Regions from separate parts of the Janthinobacterium sp. 64 genome, predicted to be linked through region 1. Evidence: predicted binding sites of a transcription regulator. Region 1 holds the regulator's gene; each other region holds the start of a gene.
The links. The regulator sigma-54, encoded in region 1, starts transcription at its own class of promoters, with help from an activator protein. The targets are predictions, from matches to a motif close to TGGCANGNAANCTGCTTT.
Positions count from the first base shown of each region.

Region 1 (4,429 bases):
CAAGCTCACGCATTATCCGGCCGACGATTCCTCCGATATCGACCAGCCTTTCGTGCGCAAGCTCACGCCAGGCATGCCGCCGATGAACATGAATGCGGAACTGGCGCATATCGACCAGGACAATACCCGGCTGCAACTGCATCGCAATGTCGTGATCGACCGCGTGGCCAGTCCAAAGGCGCAGAACCTGACGGTCAGGACGGAAGCGCTGACGGTATTCCCGGATGAGGAAAGAATGGAAACGGACGTGCCTGTCGATATCCTGACGGGCGCCTCGCGCCTCAATGGCGTCGGCATGAAGGCCAATAACGCCACTGGCGTGGTGGAAGTGCAGAATGCGCTGCGCATGGTCCTCCCGCCGAAACCGCGCCCTGCCGCGGCGGCAAAATGACAGAATGAAACAAGGAAACCATACTATGAAGAAGATCTTGCTGTTGACCGTATTGTCCCTGGCCATCATGGGAGGTGCGCATGCCGAGAAGGCCGATTCCGAGAAGGAAGCCGTCATCACGGCACGCAGCGGCCACGTCGATGACGTCAAGCAAGTGCGTACCCTGACGGGCGACGTCGTGCTGGTGAAAGGCACGCTGACCATGAAGGCGGGCCGGGCCTTGATCACGGAAGACCCGCAAGGCTACCAGTTCATCACCTTCTGGGCCGATCCCGGCAAGCTGGCCACCTTCCGCCAGAAGCGCGATGGCGCGGGCGACCTGTGGGTGGAAGGCGAAGCGGAGCGCGTGGAATACAACAACAAGACGGAAGTGGTGAAACTGTTTTCCAAGGCCAAGCTGACGCGCCTGGAAGGCACGAAAGTGACCGATGTGGCCAACGGCGCCTTCATCTCGTATGACAGCCGTAAGGAAGTATTCACAATGGAAAATTCCGACAGCGGCACCAGCACGCCCGATGGCGGCAGCGTGCGCATGGTGATCCAGCCGAAGCCCAAGGCACCGGCGGCGGAGAAAGCGCCGGCCACGCCCGCGCCAGGAAAGAAATAATGGACAATACTCGTTGCGGCAGCACCCTGATCGTTCGCGGGCTGCAAAAAACCTATGGCAAGCGGCAAGTCGTGCATGATGTCTCACTGCAAGTCGAATGCGGCGAAGTGGTGGGGCTGCTGGGCCCGAACGGCGCCGGCAAAACCACCTCGTTCTACATGATCGTCGGCCTGGTGCCGTCGGACGGCGGCAGCATCGATATCAGCGGCGTGGACATTTCCCGCCTGCCGATCCACCGCCGCGCGCAGATGGGCCTGTCGTATCTGCCGCAGGAAGCGTCCGTCTTCCGCAAGCTGACGGTGGAAGACAATATCCGCGCCGTGCTGGAAATCCAGACCGTTGAAGGCCGTCCTTTGAAGAAGGCCGAGATCGAAGAGCGCCTGGATAAATTGCTGGCCGACTTGCAAATTGAAAAGTTGCGAGAGAACCAGGCGCTGTCCTTGTCGGGTGGCGAGCGCCGCCGCGTGGAAATCGCCCGCGCGCTGGCCACCGACCCCCGTTTCGTGCTGCTCGACGAGCCGTTCGCCGGCGTCGACCCCATCGCCGTGATCGAGATCCAGCGTATCGTGCGCTTCTTGAAGGAGCGCAATATCGGTGTGCTCATCACCGACCATAATGTGCGCGAGACGCTGGGTATCTGCGACCGTGCCTACATCATCAACCAGGGCTCGGTGCTGGCGTCGGGACGCCCCGACGACATCATCGCGAACGAGTCGGTACGCCGGGTCTATCTGGGCGAACACTTCCGTATGTGAGCCAATGAAACAATCATTGCAGCTGCGCACTTCGCAGCACCTGGCACTGACGCCGCAGTTGCAGCAATCGATACGCCTGTTGCAATTGTCTACCCTGGAATTGCACCAGGAACTAGAGCAACTGCTGACGGACAATCCCTTGCTCGAACGCCTGGACGATCCGCTCGACCATTCGCTGCGCCTGCTGTCCGACGGGGCCCTCAGTTCCACGGCCGCGCCGGCCGAAGCGCCGCCCCAGCCGCCAGGCCAGGAGGCGCCTGCGGCGCCGGCCGAAGCGGAAGCCTTTGACGGCGAGGCGGGCGAGGGCCCGGCCGCCGCGGACGGCGGCGACAGCGACTGGAGCGAGGCGAGCCGCGGCAAGGCGCCCGACGATGAGGATTCGCGTCCGCAACTGGAGGCCCATCACTGCACCCTGCGCGAGCACCTGATGGAGCAGATGCGCGTGACGGTGCTCGAATTGCGCGACCGCGCGCTGGTCGAGCTGATCATCGACGCGCTCGACGACAATGGCTACCTGGAAGAGTCGCTCGACGACATCCTGGCGCGCCTGCCGGAAGAGCTGGAAATCGACGCCGACGAACTGCGCACGGCCTTGTCGCTGCTGCAAAGTTTCGATCCGCCCGGCGTGGGCGCGCGCAATGCGTCCGAATGCCTGGCGCTGCAGATCAAGCGTTTGCCGCACGTCGCCATGGTGACGCGGCGCATGGCCCTCGTCATCGTGGAAAAGCACCTGGCCTGGTTTGCCCAGCGCGATTTCAACAAGCTGAAAAAAGCCCTCGATTGCGACGAGGAAGACTTGCGCGAAGCGCAGACGGTGATTCGCCAGTGCAATCCGCATCCGGGCGCCGTGTTCGCCTCGGATGTGTCCGATTACGTGGTACCCGATGTCGTCGTCAAGCGCGCGCGCAATGGCTGGCAAGTCACCCTGAACAATGACGTCATGCCGCGCCTGCGCGTCAACGCCATGTACGCCAACTTGCTCAAGCAGGGCAAGGGCGAGGGCGCCATGGGTGCGCAGTTGCAGGAAGCCAAGTGGCTGATCAAGAATATGCGCCAGCGCTTCGACACCATCCTGCGCGTGGCACAGGCGATAGTAGAAAGACAAAAGAACTTTTTCTCGCATGGGGCCGTTGCCATGCGCCCCCTTGTGCTCCGTGAAATAGCTGATACACTAGGTTTACACGAGAGTACTATCTCGCGGGTAACAACTCAAAAGTACATGCTGACCCCGCACGGCATGTTCGAGTTGAAATATTTCTTTGGTAGCCACGTCGCCACCGAAGCGGGGGGCGAAGCGTCATCGACGGCGATACGGGCATTGATCGTGCAACTGACAGGAGCAGAAGACCCTAAAAATCCTTTATCCGACAGTAAGATTGCGGACATGCTGGGGGAACAAGGCATGGTGATTGCGCGACGTACTGTTGCCAAATACCGGGAAGCGTTGAAAATTCCGCCAGTGAGCCTGCGTAAGTGTTTGTAAGTTTTTTTCGGTTCCTCTGCGGGCCGGACAGGATGGACCGCACGAACCCGATCATCTTTAGGAGTGTGTATGAATCTCACCATCAGCGGACATCATCTCGAAGTGACACCAGCCATCCGTGAATACGTACAAACGAAGCTGGAGCGCGTGAAACGTCATTTCGATCAAGTCATCGATATCGCCGTGATTCTGACCGTGGATAACCTCAAAGAGAAAGAAAAACGTCAAAAGGCTGAAGTCAACCTGCGTCTGAGTGGCAAGACTGTCTATGTGGAAAGCCTGGCGCACGACCTGTACGCCGCGATCGATACCCTGATCGACAAGCTCGATAGGCAAGTGATGAAATACAAAACCAAAGTGCAAGGGCACGGTAAAGAGGCGATCAAGCATCTGCCAGACAACTCCGAGGAAGACGCCGTCGTCGCCGTTTAAGGCCACCCGCTTCCAGCAGTTGTGATCAACTAAGGGCGCACATCTTGCGCCCTTTTTTGCGCCCGTACCTGTCGAACGCAATCTTCCCCGCGCAAGGGCTAGAATGTTTGCACTTTCACTTCTTTCCTGCCTGCCATGAGCGACTTCGTCCAGACCTCCATCCGCAACCGCACCGGGCACATCGTGCTCGACCGTCCGAAAGCCTTCAATTCCCTGTCGCTGGAGATGGTGCGCGCCTTGAGCGCGACGTTGCTGGCCTGGCGCGACGATCCGCAGGTGGACGCCGTGGTGATCCGTTCCAGCAGCGAAAAAGCCCTGTGCGCCGGTGGCGACATCCGTTTCTTTTACGATGCGGGCCTGGCCACGCCGCAAGGCGGCAGTGCCTTGCTGGAAGATTTCTTTACGGAAGAATACGCCTTAAATCATGTGATTCATTTCTATCCGAAACCGTATATCGCCGTGATGGATGGCGTGGTGATGGGCGGCGGCATGGGCGTGGCGCAAGCCGGGCCAGGCAACCGCCTGCGCATCGTCACGGGCCGCACGCGCATGGCCATGCCGGAAGTCAATATTGGCTTGTTCCCGGACGTGGGCGGCAGTTATTTCCTGTCGCGCCTGGCCGGCCAGCTGGGCCTGTACCTGGGCTTGACGGGCCTGACGATCAACGCGGCCGATGCCCTGTACACGGGGCTGGCCGATGTCTACCTGCCCGAGGCGCAGATGGGGACGCTGCTGGCCCTGTTCGACTCGACGCCGGGCGA
Region 1 is NZ_PHUG01000001.1:4,264,917-4,269,345, forward strand. It holds gene lptC (LPS export ABC transporter periplasmic protein LptC) at 1-391, shown strand, start outside; gene lptA (lipopolysaccharide transport periplasmic protein LptA) at 417-998, shown strand; gene lptB (LPS export ABC transporter ATP-binding protein) at 998-1,753, shown strand; gene CLU91_RS18775 (RNA polymerase factor sigma-54) at 1,758-3,236, shown strand; gene hpf (ribosome hibernation-promoting factor, HPF/YfiA family) at 3,306-3,668, shown strand; gene CLU91_RS18785 (enoyl-CoA hydratase/isomerase family protein) at 3,804-4,429, shown strand, end outside.

Region 2 (4,429 bases), 240 kb from region 1:
CGCGCCGCGCCACGTGAATGCGCGCAACGGCCTGGCCGTGCTGCATGCGCAGCGCGGTGAACACGATGCGGCGATCGCCCATTGGCTGGCCTTGACGCAGGAGGCGGGCACGCCGCAGCCGCGGCAGGCCTATCTGTTCAGCAATCTCGGCCATGCCTATTATTTAAGCGGACGCGATGCGCAAGCGTTGCCTGTGCTGGAACAGGCCTGTCTGCTCGACCCGCTCAATGCGCTGGCCTGGCAGCACCTGGCGCAGGTACTCGAACGGCTGGGACAGCACGCGCGCGCCGCCCTCATGCGGCGCCAGGCGGCCAGCTTGCAGGAACACGACTTGCGGCGCGACATGGCCTTGTTGCGCGCCGAGGCGCCGCCGAAGCTTGTGCCCGTACCCGAGTCGTTGCCGGAGGCACCCGCCATGGCGCGCGTGGAGATCACGCAGAGCGATGGCATGGCCCAGCTGCAGCGCGTGCCGGCAGCGGCGCGCAGCGTACCCGTCGCAGTGCCCGAGCGGCCCATGCCGGCGGCGGCCGCGCCGCGCCCGCGCCTGGAAATTGTGAATGGCAACGGCGTGCCGGGCATGGCCGCCGCGCTGGCGCGCAGCCTGGCCGGCGGTCCCGTGCAAGTGGTGCGCCTGACCAATGAAACCAGCTTCCAGGTGGCGCGCACGCACGTCGAATACCGGCCCGCGCAAGAGCAGGCGGCGCGCCAGCTGGCCCGCCAGCTTGGGATGCAGGTGCAGAGCCAGGCCGCCGACTGCCCTGCCAGCGAGCTGCGCCTGGTACTGGGGCGCGACCTGAGCGACCCCGCCATGCTGCACCGCTATTATCTGCAGCAGTTGCAACTGGCGCGCCAGGCACTGGCACGGCTCGGTTAGCAGGTTTTTTGTCGGCATAAAACACGCGGCGCCTTTGCGGGCGCCGCGTGTTTTTCATGCGGCAGCTTGCTTCGGCTGGCGGCGCGTAAAAGCCAGGGCGGCCAGTCCCGTGCCCAGCAGGAACAGGGTGCCTGGCTCCGGTACTTGCAAGGGATCGATGACGACGATGTCGGTGCGCGTGGACTTGGAAAAGTTCAAGGTATAGCTGCCGGCGGGCAGGGCGAAATTCGAGGTCAGGGCAAACATCGCAAAGCCGTTCGTGAAGGCGCGCCCGGTGGCCGGGTCGTTGGTGCCGGCCGTCATGTTCAGGCTGAACGGATCCATGCTGCCGGCCGTATGGTTGCCATTGACGTCGCTGCCATTGTTGGCGTCGCCATCGGGCGCGAACTGGAAGAGTACGCCATCGGCATTCGCGTTCGACAGGCAGCCGGCGGGACTGGCGGCATTGCACGAGATATTGAAGATATCCATGATCGACACGTTCGACTTGTCGCCCATGGTCGTCACGCTGGTGCGCAAGTCGCGCCGCCCCATGAAGCTGAAGGTGATGAAGCCGGCGCTCGACAGGGTCAGGTTGACGGAACCGGTGAGCGTGTCGCCGGCCGTGGAGGACGCTGCTCCCACCGTGTCGCGCTGGGCTTCGGAGACGGCACGCACCGTGGCGCCGCCATTGAGCATATTGCCGAAGGCGTGCGCATCGCCGCGCGCGAATTCCAGGGTGGAACTGGGACTGGGGGCGTAGTGATTCTGCGGCAAGCCGCTGCAGCCGCCCCCCGAACACACTTGCAGCACGTCGGCGTTGGCGGTCGGCCCCGTATTGACGGCGCGCGGATTGACGGCTGCGCCACCTTCGAAGAAGGCGCTGTCGCTGGCATTGCGGTTGGCGCCGGCCAGCGACAAGCTGCCGGCACTGGTGGTGATGCGGAAATTGTTCAACTCATTGACGGCCAGGCCGTACGCGCCGGCCTGCGCCTGGCCGCTGGCCAGCAGGCTTGCCGCCGCCAGTGCGCCCAGCCAGCCGAGGGTCTTGTTTCGTGTGTGATCGACGTTCATCGCAGCCTCTTATCGTGGTCAGTCTCGGGAAATCCGGGGGGACAAGGAATCCAGAATGACTTGCCTGGATTCATCTCGTAGACAGGGATAAGCAGCTTGCGTGCCACTTAAAAAAAGTATATTGAATCAAGTACTTGCCTAAAGCGGGCTGAACTGGATGAGGTCAACTGTAAGAAAGGCCGACGCCGCTTGACGGGCGGCGTCGGCCAGCCTCAGGTACCGCGGTGATAGCCCAGGTGGCCACCCGAATTGCTTGCGCAACCGCAACCGATGCGCGCCACTTCCTCGCCTTCCGTCAATTTCCAGTTGGTAATGGTCGTGTGCTGCCAGTCGATGTCGCTTTTCTTGACAGGTTTGACCGTCAAGGTGCGTTGTTCCACATCCGTGTATTCCATCAGCTCCTCGTCGTCGGCGATGTCGAAATGGCGGTGGATCAGGGAAATGCCGAAGCGGTCGAGTGCGCCATAGCGCTGCAGCACGTCGCGCAATTCGCGAAAGCAGGCCAGATCCGCGGGCAGCAGCGGGTCGACGGCGGAAATATCGGCAACGGGTTGCCATTGCATGGCATGGATGTTCAGGCTGTGCATGATAGGCTCCTGTGCCCCGTGATGAGTGGCCCAGGCTGCCGGAGGGGCGCCGGCACGCCTGGCGAAATACCCATCGTGGCCGCAAAGCTGGTGCGGCGCTTGCGCCAGATCAAAGGTGCGCACATCGCATCTCGTCCGACATTGCCCGGTAAAATAGGCCATGGCAAACAAAACTCCCACCTTTCCCGGCGCGCGCACGGGCCGCGGCCAGGTCCTGGCAGTGCTGCTGTCCAACCGCGACCAGTCCGGCGCCGAACCGCTGCAAGGCCGCGTCTCTCTGGCCGCCATCGTGAAGGCGCTGAAACGCAAATACCACTGGCCCATCGAGACGCACAGTTTTCCCGCGAATACGCAAGATGGCCGCGCCAGCTGGGCAACGGTATATAGCTTGCCGGAAAAGGTGATCGAGGCCGCGCTGGAGGCCGGCGGCCGCGAGTGGCTGGAAAGCCGGGGAGCGGGCGGGCGGCGGTGAGTTGCCGCCTTACCCTATTCGAGCCGGAAGCCGACCTTCAGCGTGACCTGGAAGTGCGCCACCTTGCCATCGACGATATGGCCGCGCGATTCCGTCACTTCATACCAGTCCATATGCTTGACCGTGAGCGCCGCCTTGGCAATGGCATCGCGTATGGCCTGATCGCTGCTCTCGGTCGATGTGCCGACCAGCTCGATGAGCTTGTAAGTGTGTGCGGACATGATGTTTCCCCAGGTAGGCAAGCCAGACATCGGAAAGTTGTTCTTCGCCAGCAAGTGCCCATAGTGCGCCTAAATGCGGCAGACGTCATTGCGCGGTGCAGCAATGCAATGGCCATGGACCCTTGGCCACGTCAGCAAGATTGCCCGCTCAGAAATAATACCCCGCCTGTAAATTGATCCTGCGCGTGTAGCCATCGTGCCGAAGGGAGGTCGACGCCAGCCCGCCTGCGTCCGGCGACAGATACGGGTGATGCTTGCCCAGCATGAAGTCGGCGTAGAACACCCATTTCCCCGATGAAAAACTCAGTCCGCTAACGTTCTGCACCGAACTTTTGTAGTTGCCGACACGTTTGCGCAGGATGCTGTAGTCGTTATACAGCTTGAATCCGCCAAGCGGGCCCAGTGTGCCAGGGATGTCGTAGCTGAGGTTGGCGATATAGATATCGCCCTTGGCTGCCACCGGGTAGGGATAACCGAATGCGCCCAGGATGACGAAGCTGTTCGGGTCGAGCCCGCCGTAGGTCTGGGTCACGCCGTGGCTGGTGCCATAGCTGTAGCGCAAGGCTTCCAGCATGACATTCCAGGGCCCCATGCCGCCCCGGTAGTGCAGCGCCACCGCATTGCGGCGGGTATCGCGCCCTTCGCTGCGGGTGTCGTTACGTATCGTGCCGGTCAAGGCGGACAAGCCTACTTCATGCTGGCCTGAACTGCCGACGTGGGCAACGACGCGGCCCGTGAAGGTATTGCGTTCGTGGTCGCGCTGGCCGGTGGCAAACCCCTGCCGGTCGTCATCGGGCACGATATTGTACGAGTAGCGGTTCGAAGCCCCGGCGGTATTGCCGCCGCCGCCATAGGAACCCCCGTCACGCGGATAAAAGCCCAGCTGCCACTCGACGGGGCCGGGTGGGCTGGCGTAGGTCACGCCGAGATCGTACTTGTCCTCGAAACCGGTGTAGAAGGCCATCGACTCGTAAAAATTATTCGACGCAAACGGCTGCAGCCCGAACGGATTTTTCACCAGGCCCGCTTGCACGGTGCTCTTGTCGGCCAGGCGCACACCGACCCAGCCGTGATGCAGGAAGTGCTGCCAATAGCCACCCTGCCCCTTCGGGTACCGGTTGTAGCGGTATTGCGCCGAGCCGATCAGCGTGCCGTCGTCAAAATTGACGTCCAGCCGTGCCGTGTCGAGTCCGACGAAGCCGCTTCGATAGTCGTCCTGCCA
Region 2 is NZ_PHUG01000001.1:4,028,361-4,032,789, forward strand. It holds gene CLU91_RS17680 (LytR C-terminal domain-containing protein) at 1-874, shown strand, start outside; gene CLU91_RS17685 (EDSAP-1 family PEP-CTERM protein) at 929-1,927, opposite strand; gene CLU91_RS17690 (hypothetical protein) at 2,140-2,514, opposite strand; gene CLU91_RS17695 (hypothetical protein) at 2,675-2,986, shown strand; gene CLU91_RS17700 (dodecin) at 3,001-3,207, opposite strand; gene CLU91_RS17705 (hypothetical protein) at 3,356-4,429, opposite strand, start outside.
Region 2: CLU91_RS17685 (EDSAP-1 family PEP-CTERM protein) is a predicted target of sigma-54. The motif match lies at 2,016-2,033, and genes of this name have one in related genera.

Region 3 (4,429 bases), 200 kb from region 1:
TCACATGCAGGCGGTCGTCGCCGAACGACTGTTCATAAGTGGCGCCGATTTGTTGGTGGTCGATGCTCTTGCGCGTGTTGTAGCGCTCGGCCAGGGTGCGTTTCGGGTTCTGTGTATCCGTCGTATCGATTTCGCCGGCGCGCGAGTCGCGGGCAAACGTGGCCCAGGTGGCGCCCAGCGGATCTTGCGTGTTGCCTTGATGCAGGCTGTTGGCAACGATGGTCAGCTTGCTGTCCGCATTGGGCTTGACGGTGATCTTGCCGAAGGCCTGTTCGCGCGTGGCGGCGCTGTGGTCGCGGAAACCATCCGTGCGGAAGCGCGAGCCGTCGAGCACGTAGCCGATACCGCCTGCCTGGCCTTGTGCCGTCAGGTCCACCTTGCTGGTGCCGAAACTGCCGCCCGTTACATTCAATTCGACGGACGGGGGATTTTGCCCATCCCTGGAAAACAGCTGGATCACGCCGCCCGAGTGATTGCCGTAGATGGCGGAGAAAGGTCCGCGCAGCACTTCGATGCGTTCTGCCGTGTCGAGGTTGAAGGTGGCGGCCTGGCCCTGGCCGTCCGGCATGCTGGCAGGAATGCCATCGCTGACCAGTTTGACGCCGCGCACGCCGAAAGCCGAGCGTGCGCCGAAGCCGCGCGACGAGATCTGCAAGTCTTGCGCATAGTTCTGGCGGTTTTGCACAACCAGGCCTGGCACGGCGGCCAGCGCTTCCGACGCGTTGACGCGGATTTGCCCATCCTGGATGCGGGCGCTGTCGACAACGTCGATCGAGGCCGGCACTTCCTGGCTGGGGTGGGCGATGCGGCTGCCGCTGACGACCACCGTATCCATCAGTTGCCCGTTGGCCAGGTCAGCTGCCTCGGCGGCAAAAACGTGGGGGGCGAGGGTGGCGCTGCCGGCGACAAACAGGCTGGCAATGGTGTTCAAGCGGAAACGATGCTGCATGCGGATTCTCCAATGTGATTAAAAGCCTGCTTTGGTCGCGTGCGCGGCGCAGGTCTGCATAGTTGTATCAAGCAATATGCCTGCCATGTCTCCATTGGTGGGCTGAAATTATACGCGTGTCGGTGGCACGGCGTTTGCATGCAGCAATGTTCAGAGGCGCCGATGCCGCGCGCTTTTCCTGTGTTTTTCCATTGAAAAGGTGATTATGCCCAACTTCTTCTCACGCTTGCGCCAGGTGTGCTGGCTGCTGCCTGCGCTCGCCAGCACCGCCCTCCAGGCCGCTCCTTTTGCCTATGTCCCCAATGAAAAATCGGGCACCTTGAGCGTGATCGATACGGCCACCGACCAGGTGGTGCGCCAGATCGCGGCAGGCAAGCGGCCGCGCGGCATCGCCGCCGACCCCAGCGGACGGCAATTGTTTGTTACCGATGCGGCCAGCAGCGCCTTGTTGCTGATCGATAACGCGACCGGCACGCCCGTGCGCACGGTGGCGCTGGGCAAGTCGCCGGAAGGGGTCAGCGCCTCGCAAGATGGTAGTCATGTGGCCGTGGCCGTCGAGGAAAACAATAGCGTGGCCTTGCTCGATGGCCAGACGGGCGTCTTGCTAGCCGATATCAAGGTGCACGGACGTAACCCGGAACATGCCGTATTCAGCCCGGACGGGCGCTGGCTGCTGGTCAGTGCGGAAGAGGCCGAGCAAGTCGATGTCATTGATGTGGCGCAACGCCGCCAGGTCGCTTCCATCGCCGTGGGCCTGCGGCCGCGCGGCATCGGTTTCAGTCCGGACTCGGGCCGTGCCTACGTGGCGTGCGAACTGGTCAATGCCGTGTATGTGATCGACATGGCCGAGCGCAAGGCCATCGCCACCATTCCAGCGGGCAAGAATGCGAATGGCATCGCCGTCCATCCTGGCGGCAAGCAGGTGTATGTCTCGAACGGTATCGATGGCACGGTGATGGTGATCGACACCGCCAGTCATCAGGTCACGGCCACCATTCCCGTCGGCAAGCGTCCGTGGAATATGGCCATCACGCCCGATGGCAGCAAACTGTACGTGGCCAATGGCCGCTCGAACAGCGTTTCCGTCATCGACACGGCCAGCGCGCGCAAGGTGGCCGATATTGCCGTGGGCGAATTGCCATGGGGCGTGGTGATTCGCTAGTGACACAGGTGCAGGTGTTCCAGTCTGGTACACCTGTTCCATTGTGCAGCGGCTCAAGCCCGGGCATGCGCTGAAAAGCGCGCCGGTATTGACGCCACACCCTTGTAACAGGGGGAAAAGCGGCTAAGTTTGTAGTGGGATGGCGAGCTGGCACGGCATTTGCGGAAGACTCCGTGTACTCACCCCATCTGTACCAGGACGTTTGATTTTAATTAAAGTATTTCCATTCTAATTAACCCGATAGAGGACGACATGAATCTCGCAGACATCAGCAAACTGGGCGTAGCCAATCCCTTCAAACAACGCTATGACAATTACATCGGCGGCAAATTCGTTGCCCCAGTAAAAGGTGAATACTTTCCTAACATTACGCCGATCACGGGCTTGCCATTTTGCGAAATTGCCCGTTCCACGGCGGAAGACGTCGAGCTGGCCTTGGACGCCGCCCATGCCGCCAAGGATGCCTGGGGCAAGACCTCGCCTGCCGAGCGCGCCAATATCCTGAACCGCATCGCCGACCGCATCGAACAAAACCTGAGCCTGATTGCCACGGCGGAAACCATCGACAACGGCAAGCCGATCCGCGAAACGATGAATGCCGACATTCCGCTGGCCATCGACCATTTCCGTTATTTTGCCGGCTGCATCCGCGCGCAGGAAGGTTCCGTCGCGCAAATCGATGCGGAAACCTATGCCTATCACTACCACGAGCCGCTCGGTGTCGTGGGCCAGATCATTCCGTGGAATTTCCCGATTCTGATGGCCGTATGGAAACTGGCACCAGCCCTGGCCGCCGGCAATTGCGTCGTCTTGAAACCGGCCGAGCAAACCCCGGCGTCCATCATGGTGTTGATCGAACTGATCGGCGACTTGCTGCCACCGGGCGTGCTGAACATCATCAACGGTTTCGGCCTGGAAGCGGGCAAGCCGCTGGCCTCGAGCAAGCGCATCGCCAAGATCGCCTTTACGGGCGAAACGGGCACGGGCCGCCTGATCATGGGCTATGCCGCGCAAAACCTGATTCCCGTCACCCTGGAGCTGGGCGGCAAGTCGCCGAATATCTTCTTTGAAGACGTGATGGATGCCGATGATGATTATTTCGATAAGTGCCTGGAAGGTTTTACCATGTTTGCGCTGAACCAGGGCGAGGTGTGCACCTGTCCATCGCGCGTGCTGATCCAGGAATCGATCTACGAGAAATTCATCGAACGCGCCTTGAAGCGCGTGGCCGCCATCAAGCAGGGCAACCCGCTCGACTCGTCCACCATGATCGGCGCCCAGGCGTCGCAGGAGCAGCTGGAAAAAATCCTGTCCTACCTCGACATCGGCCGCCAGGAAGGCGCCGAAGTGCTGGCCGGCGGTGAGCGCCATACGCAGGCCGGCGATCTGGAGGGCGGCTACTACGTGCGTCCGACCGTGTTCAAGGGCAACAACAAGATGCGCATCTTCCAGGAAGAGATTTTCGGACCGGTCGTCTCCGTGACCACCTTCAAGGATGAGGCCGAAGCGCTGGCGATTGCCAACGACACCTTGTATGGCCTCGGTGCCGGCTTGTGGACGCGTGACGGTTCGCGCGCCTTCCGCATGGGACGCGCCATCCAGGCGGGCCGCGTGTGGACCAATTGCTACCACCTGTATCCAGCCCACGCCGCGTTCGGCGGCTACAAGCAATCGGGTATCGGCCGCGAAAACCACAAGATGATGCTCGACCACTACCAGCAAACGAAGAACTTGCTGGTGAGCTATAGCCCGAAAGCGCTGGGCTTCTTCTAAACCGGCAACAGGCGCCGCACCCTTGGTCGGGGGCGGCGCGCAGAAAGGGATGCCATGAGTGCAGCAATTGCCCGGGTGGTCGCCACCGATGCGGCGCTGGAAATGATGGACAAGTTGCGCCAGCGTCACGGCCCGTTGATGTTTTTCCAGTCGGGCGGCTGCTGCGACGGCAGCGCGCCCATGTGCTATGCGCTGGGCGAGTTCGATGTCAGCGATACCGATATCTATCTCGGCAATTTGAATGGCACACCGTTTTACATGGGACTCGAGCAATTCGAGTACTGGGAGCATACCCAGTTGATTATCGATGTGGTCGATGGCAATGGCGGCATGTTTTCACTCGACAACGGCACGGGCAAGCGCTTCCTGACGCGCTCGCGCCTGTTCACCGATGAAGAGTGCGCGCTGTTGCATGCCCAGCCGCATGAGCACCGCAAGACTTGATACACACATACTAATAAAACAGAGGGAGATGATTGTGCAGAAAAAAATCATGGGGATGGTCGTCGGTTTGAGTTTGGCATCGCTGGCCCAGGCGGCCGACG
Region 3 is NZ_PHUG01000001.1:4,464,546-4,468,974, forward strand. It holds gene CLU91_RS19640 (TonB-dependent receptor family protein) at 1-949, opposite strand, end outside; gene CLU91_RS19645 (beta-propeller fold lactonase family protein) at 1,155-2,111, shown strand; gene adh (aldehyde dehydrogenase) at 2,364-3,884, shown strand; gene CLU91_RS19655 (DUF779 domain-containing protein) at 3,939-4,328, shown strand; gene CLU91_RS19660 (PQQ-dependent methanol/ethanol family dehydrogenase) at 4,384-4,429, shown strand, end outside.
Region 3: adh (aldehyde dehydrogenase) is a predicted target of sigma-54. The motif match lies at 2,260-2,277, and genes of this name have one in related genera.

Region 4 (4,429 bases), 4.0 Mb from region 1:
CCGTTCAGCAAACCTGCCGCGCCGCGCAGGATTTCCACGCGATCATATTCCGCCAGGTCGGCCGCGATGCTGGCGGAAAATCCCGTGTCCATGGGGGCACCGCCATCGAGCTGGTAGCTGCTGATTTCAAAACCACGCGCATACAGCTTCTGTATCAGGAAAGTATTGTCCTGTACCGTGATGCCGACGGCTTGTTCGGCTGCCTTGCTCAAGTCGCTGATATGCTGGTCGTCGAGGCGCTGGCGCGTCAGCACGGAGACGGTTTGCGGATGTTCGCGCAAGGATTGGGCCGTCTTGCCTATGGTAATGACAGGCGTGGTATACGAAGCCGTGCCTTCTGTTTCGCCATCGCGCCGACCCGTCACGCGGACTTCACGCATGCTGATTTCCATCGCCTGCGGCGCAGCCGCCGTCTTGCGCAGCACATAATTACCGTCGCCGCGTTGCTCCGCTTCCCAGCCGCTCCCTTGCAGCAATTGCGCATAAGCCTGGCCGACGGTGTAGTTGCCGCGCAAGCCAGGCGAACTCAGGCCTGCCAGTTGCGCGGCATCGAAGGCGATGGCGATACCGGCCGTGCTGGCATAGCGGCTGATGGTGGCGCCCAGTGGCCCGGCGGGAATGTCGACGTTGCGGGCGGTGCTGGTGGCGTCTGCAGACGCGACGGCCGGCGTGAGTAACGGCGCGGTGGCCAGCATGGCCAGCAGGACGGTGCGTACAGCGTGGGCGACGGCGGTGCGGCGCGCGATATATGGTGCGGCGGTCATGGAATTCCTTCAGGGTTAGCGCGTCTTTCAGGACGCTTGCAGGAAGGAGGTCGGATCAGCGGCAAAAAAAGTGCACGCTTTGGGAAAATATTTTTCAGGCGGGCAGCACGCGTACCCAGAAACGCGTGTGCATCACGATGTGCAGCGGGAAGCCGTTGGCCAGCACTTGCAGGGCGCGGTCGCTATCTGCCAGCGGGAAGTTGCCCGATATGCGCAGGTCGGCCACGCGCGGATCGCATTGCAGCACGCCCCGACGGTAGCGTCCCAGTTCAGCCAGCAAGCGAGACAGCGGCATGTTGTCAACCAATAAACTGCCGTCCTGCCACGCGCCTGCGCCGAATGCGGCCGGTGTGGGGCCTTGCATGGCGCCATCGGCGCCGATGCGCAATTGCTGCTCCGCTTGCACCAGCATGGGGCGCTGCTGTCCGCTGCGCACTTCCACGGCCTTTTCCAGTACGGTGACCAGCGTGCCCGCATGATCGCTGCGCACGAGGAAGCGCGTACCCAGCGCGCGGATGCGGCCATGTGGCGTATCGACCAGGAAAGGCCGGGCGCCATGGCCGATGGCCAGGTGGGGATCGGCGACCGTGCCGATGAAAATTTCACCCCTGCGCAACAGCAGGCGGCGCTGCGCCTCGTCATAGGCCAGGTCCACGGCGCTATCCGTATTGAGCACGAGGCGCGAGCCGTCGGGCAAGAGCAGGCGACGCTGTTCGCCCGTCGCCGTGGATATGTCGGCCAGCATGGCCAGCCGCCATTCCCGCGCGGCGGGCTGGCGCCAGCCATGCCATGCGAGGCCGCTGGCACCCAGCACGGCCAGGGTGCCGCGCAGCACGCCGCGGCGCGATAGCTGCGCAAGCCCGGTTTGCGCCGCAGCCTGCAAGGCTGGCGCGGCCAAGCCGCCGGGCACGCTGCCCAGTTGCCGCTGCATCGTTTCGATGCGTTGCCAGGCGGCGCCGTGGGCGGGGTGTGCGTCGCGCCAGCGCTGCCAGCGCAACCGGTCTTGCGGCGTGACGTGGCCTGAGCACAGGCGCGCATACCAGCCGGCGGCCGCGCGCAACGCGCGCAACTCCATGCCCGACAGGGCGCCCGCGCTCATGCTTCGAGCGCCGCTTGCAGCAGGCATACTTGCAGCACGGCCTTCGCCATGTAGTTGTTCACGCTGCGCAGGCTGATGCCAAGCTCCTGCGCAATGCAGGCATAGCTGAGGCCCTCGAATTGCGACAGGATAAAGACTTGCCTGACTTTCGCGCCCAGGCCGTCGAGCAGTGCATTGATCTCGTGCAGGGTTTCCAGCACGATGGCGCGCGCCTCGCACGACAGTTCCTGTGCTTGCGGCCATTGCGCCAAGGTTGCCAGGTAAGCCTGTTCCAGTGCGCGGCGGCGGTAATGATCGACCACGACTCTGCCGGCGATGGTCGCCAGGTAGCTGCGCGGTTCGCGGATGGCTTGCGCATTGCGGTCGACCAGAAGGCGCACGAAGGTGTCGTGCGCCAGGTCGGCGACATCGCCCATATTGCCCAGGCGCGTGCGCAGCCAGCCTTTCAGCCAGCCGAGGTGTGCGCTGTAGAGCGTGCCGACAGGGTGGGAGGAAAGGGGGAGCGGGGCGGGCATGGGGCGTGACGGTCGCGAATGGAAAGGTCTTGAATCTAAATGGGAATTGTTCTCATTTTAACGAGGAAGGGTGCTTTGTGCAATGAGGCAGTGGCTTGGTCAACCGTTCCGGCCAGCCACGGCACGTTTTTGGTGCATATTTAAGCCGCGCGTCTGGCACGGCTCTTGCTGACTAAAGCACAGGGGCGCGGTTTGCGCAGGGAATGGTCAGCGGTATGTCGCACAGTTAAGCAAGGACGCGGGTATGACAGAGGGAAAGGGCGCAAGCGCCCAGGTGATGCGCTCCATGCATCCGGAAAAACAGACGATACGCATCGGCTACCTGCCGCTGGCCGATTGCGCCTCGCTGGTGATGGCGGCTAAGCTGGGCCTCGATGAAAAATACGGCATCAAGATCGAACTGAGCCGGGAGATGTCGTGGGCCGGCGTGCGCGACAAATTGAACAGCGGCGAACTCGATGCGGCCCACGTGTTGTACGGTCTCGTGTATGGCGTGCAGATGGGCATCGGCGGGCAGCAGCGCGACCTGGCCGTGCTGATGAACCTCAATCACAGCGGCCAGGCCGTCACCGTGTCGGCGGCGCTGGCGCGCGAGGGCGCCCACGATGGCCCGACATTGGCGCGGCACATGCGCGGCACGGCGCGGCCGTTTGCGTTTGCGCATACTTTCCCGACCGGCAACCACGCGATGCTGCTGCAATACTGGCTGGCCGCGCATGGCATCGATCCGCTGCGCGACGCGCGCGTGATGACGGTGCCGCCGTCGCAGATGGTGACGGCCTTGCGCGCGGGACAGATGGATGGCTTTTGCGCGGGCGAACCGTGGGGCTACAAGGCCATCGTCGATGGCGTGGGCGTGACGGCCGCCAGCAGCGGCGCCATCTGGCCCGACCATCCGGGCAAGGTGCTGGGCACCAGCGCCGCGTTTGCGCAGCAGCATCCGAACAGCTGCCGCGCCCTGATCGCCGCCGTGCTCGAGGCGGGCCGCTGGATCGACGCCAGCGACGCCAACCGGCTGGCCATGGCGGCTACCCTGGCCGAGCCCGCTTATTTGAATACACCGCAGGAAATGCTGGCGCCGCGCATCCTCGGCCATTATCAGGATGGCCTGGGCAAGACCTGGGACGAGGCGCACGGTTTGAAATTTTATGGCGATGGCGCCGTGAATTTCCCGTATCTGTCTGACGGCATGTGGTTCATGACCCAGCACCGGCGCTGGGGCTTGCTGCGCGACGAGCCCGATTACCTGGCCGTGGCGCGCCAGGTCAACCGCATCGACCTGTACCGCCAGGCGGCGGAAATGACGGCCACGCCCCTACCCAAGGCGCCCATGCGCAGCTCGACCCTGTGTGACGGCGTCGTATGGGACGGCAGCGCACCGGAAGCGTACGCGGCCTCGTTTGCCATCGGCCACTTTTTTTAATGGGAGAGTTCATCATGGCGCAACTTGGAAGCGTGACCCTGGTCGGCGCCGGTCCCGGCGACCCGGACCTGTTGACATTAAAAGCTGTGAAGGCCATCGCGCGGGCCGACGTGGTGCTGATCGACGACCTCGTCAACCCGGCCATCCTCGCGCATGCGGCACAAGGCGTGCGCGTGGTCGAGGTGGGCAAGCGCGGTGGCTGCGCGTCCACGCCGCAAGCGTTCATCGAGCGCCTGATGCTGGCCGAAGCGCGTGCCGGCCAGCATGTGGTGCGCCTGAAAGGGGGCGACCCGTATCTGTTCGGGCGCGGCGGCGAGGAACGCGCCTATTTGCGCAGCCACGGCGTGGCTGTCGAGGTGATACCGGGCATCAGCAGCGGCCTGGCCGCACCAACGGCCATCGGCGTGCCGCTGACGCACCGCAGCTGGAGCCAGGGCGCGATCTTCGTCACGGGCCATGGCAAGGATGGCGCCTCGGAGCCGAACTGGGCGGCATTGGCGCAAAGCGGCCTGACCCTGGTCATCTACATGGGCGTGGCCAGGGTGGCTGCCATCCAGGCGGGCTTGCTGGCCGGCGGCATGGCGCCCGGCATGCCCGTGGCCGTGGTGCAATCGGCCAGCTTGCCGGC
Region 4 is NZ_PHUG01000001.1:232,364-236,792, forward strand. It holds gene CLU91_RS01045 (TonB-dependent siderophore receptor) at 1-764, opposite strand, end outside; gene CLU91_RS01050 (FecR domain-containing protein) at 859-1,863, opposite strand; gene CLU91_RS01055 (sigma-70 family RNA polymerase sigma factor) at 1,860-2,378, opposite strand; gene CLU91_RS01060 (CmpA/NrtA family ABC transporter substrate-binding protein) at 2,623-3,801, shown strand; gene cobA (uroporphyrinogen-III C-methyltransferase) at 3,816-4,429, shown strand, end outside.
Region 4: CLU91_RS01060 (CmpA/NrtA family ABC transporter substrate-binding protein) is a predicted target of sigma-54. The motif match lies at 2,533-2,550, and genes of this name have one in related genera.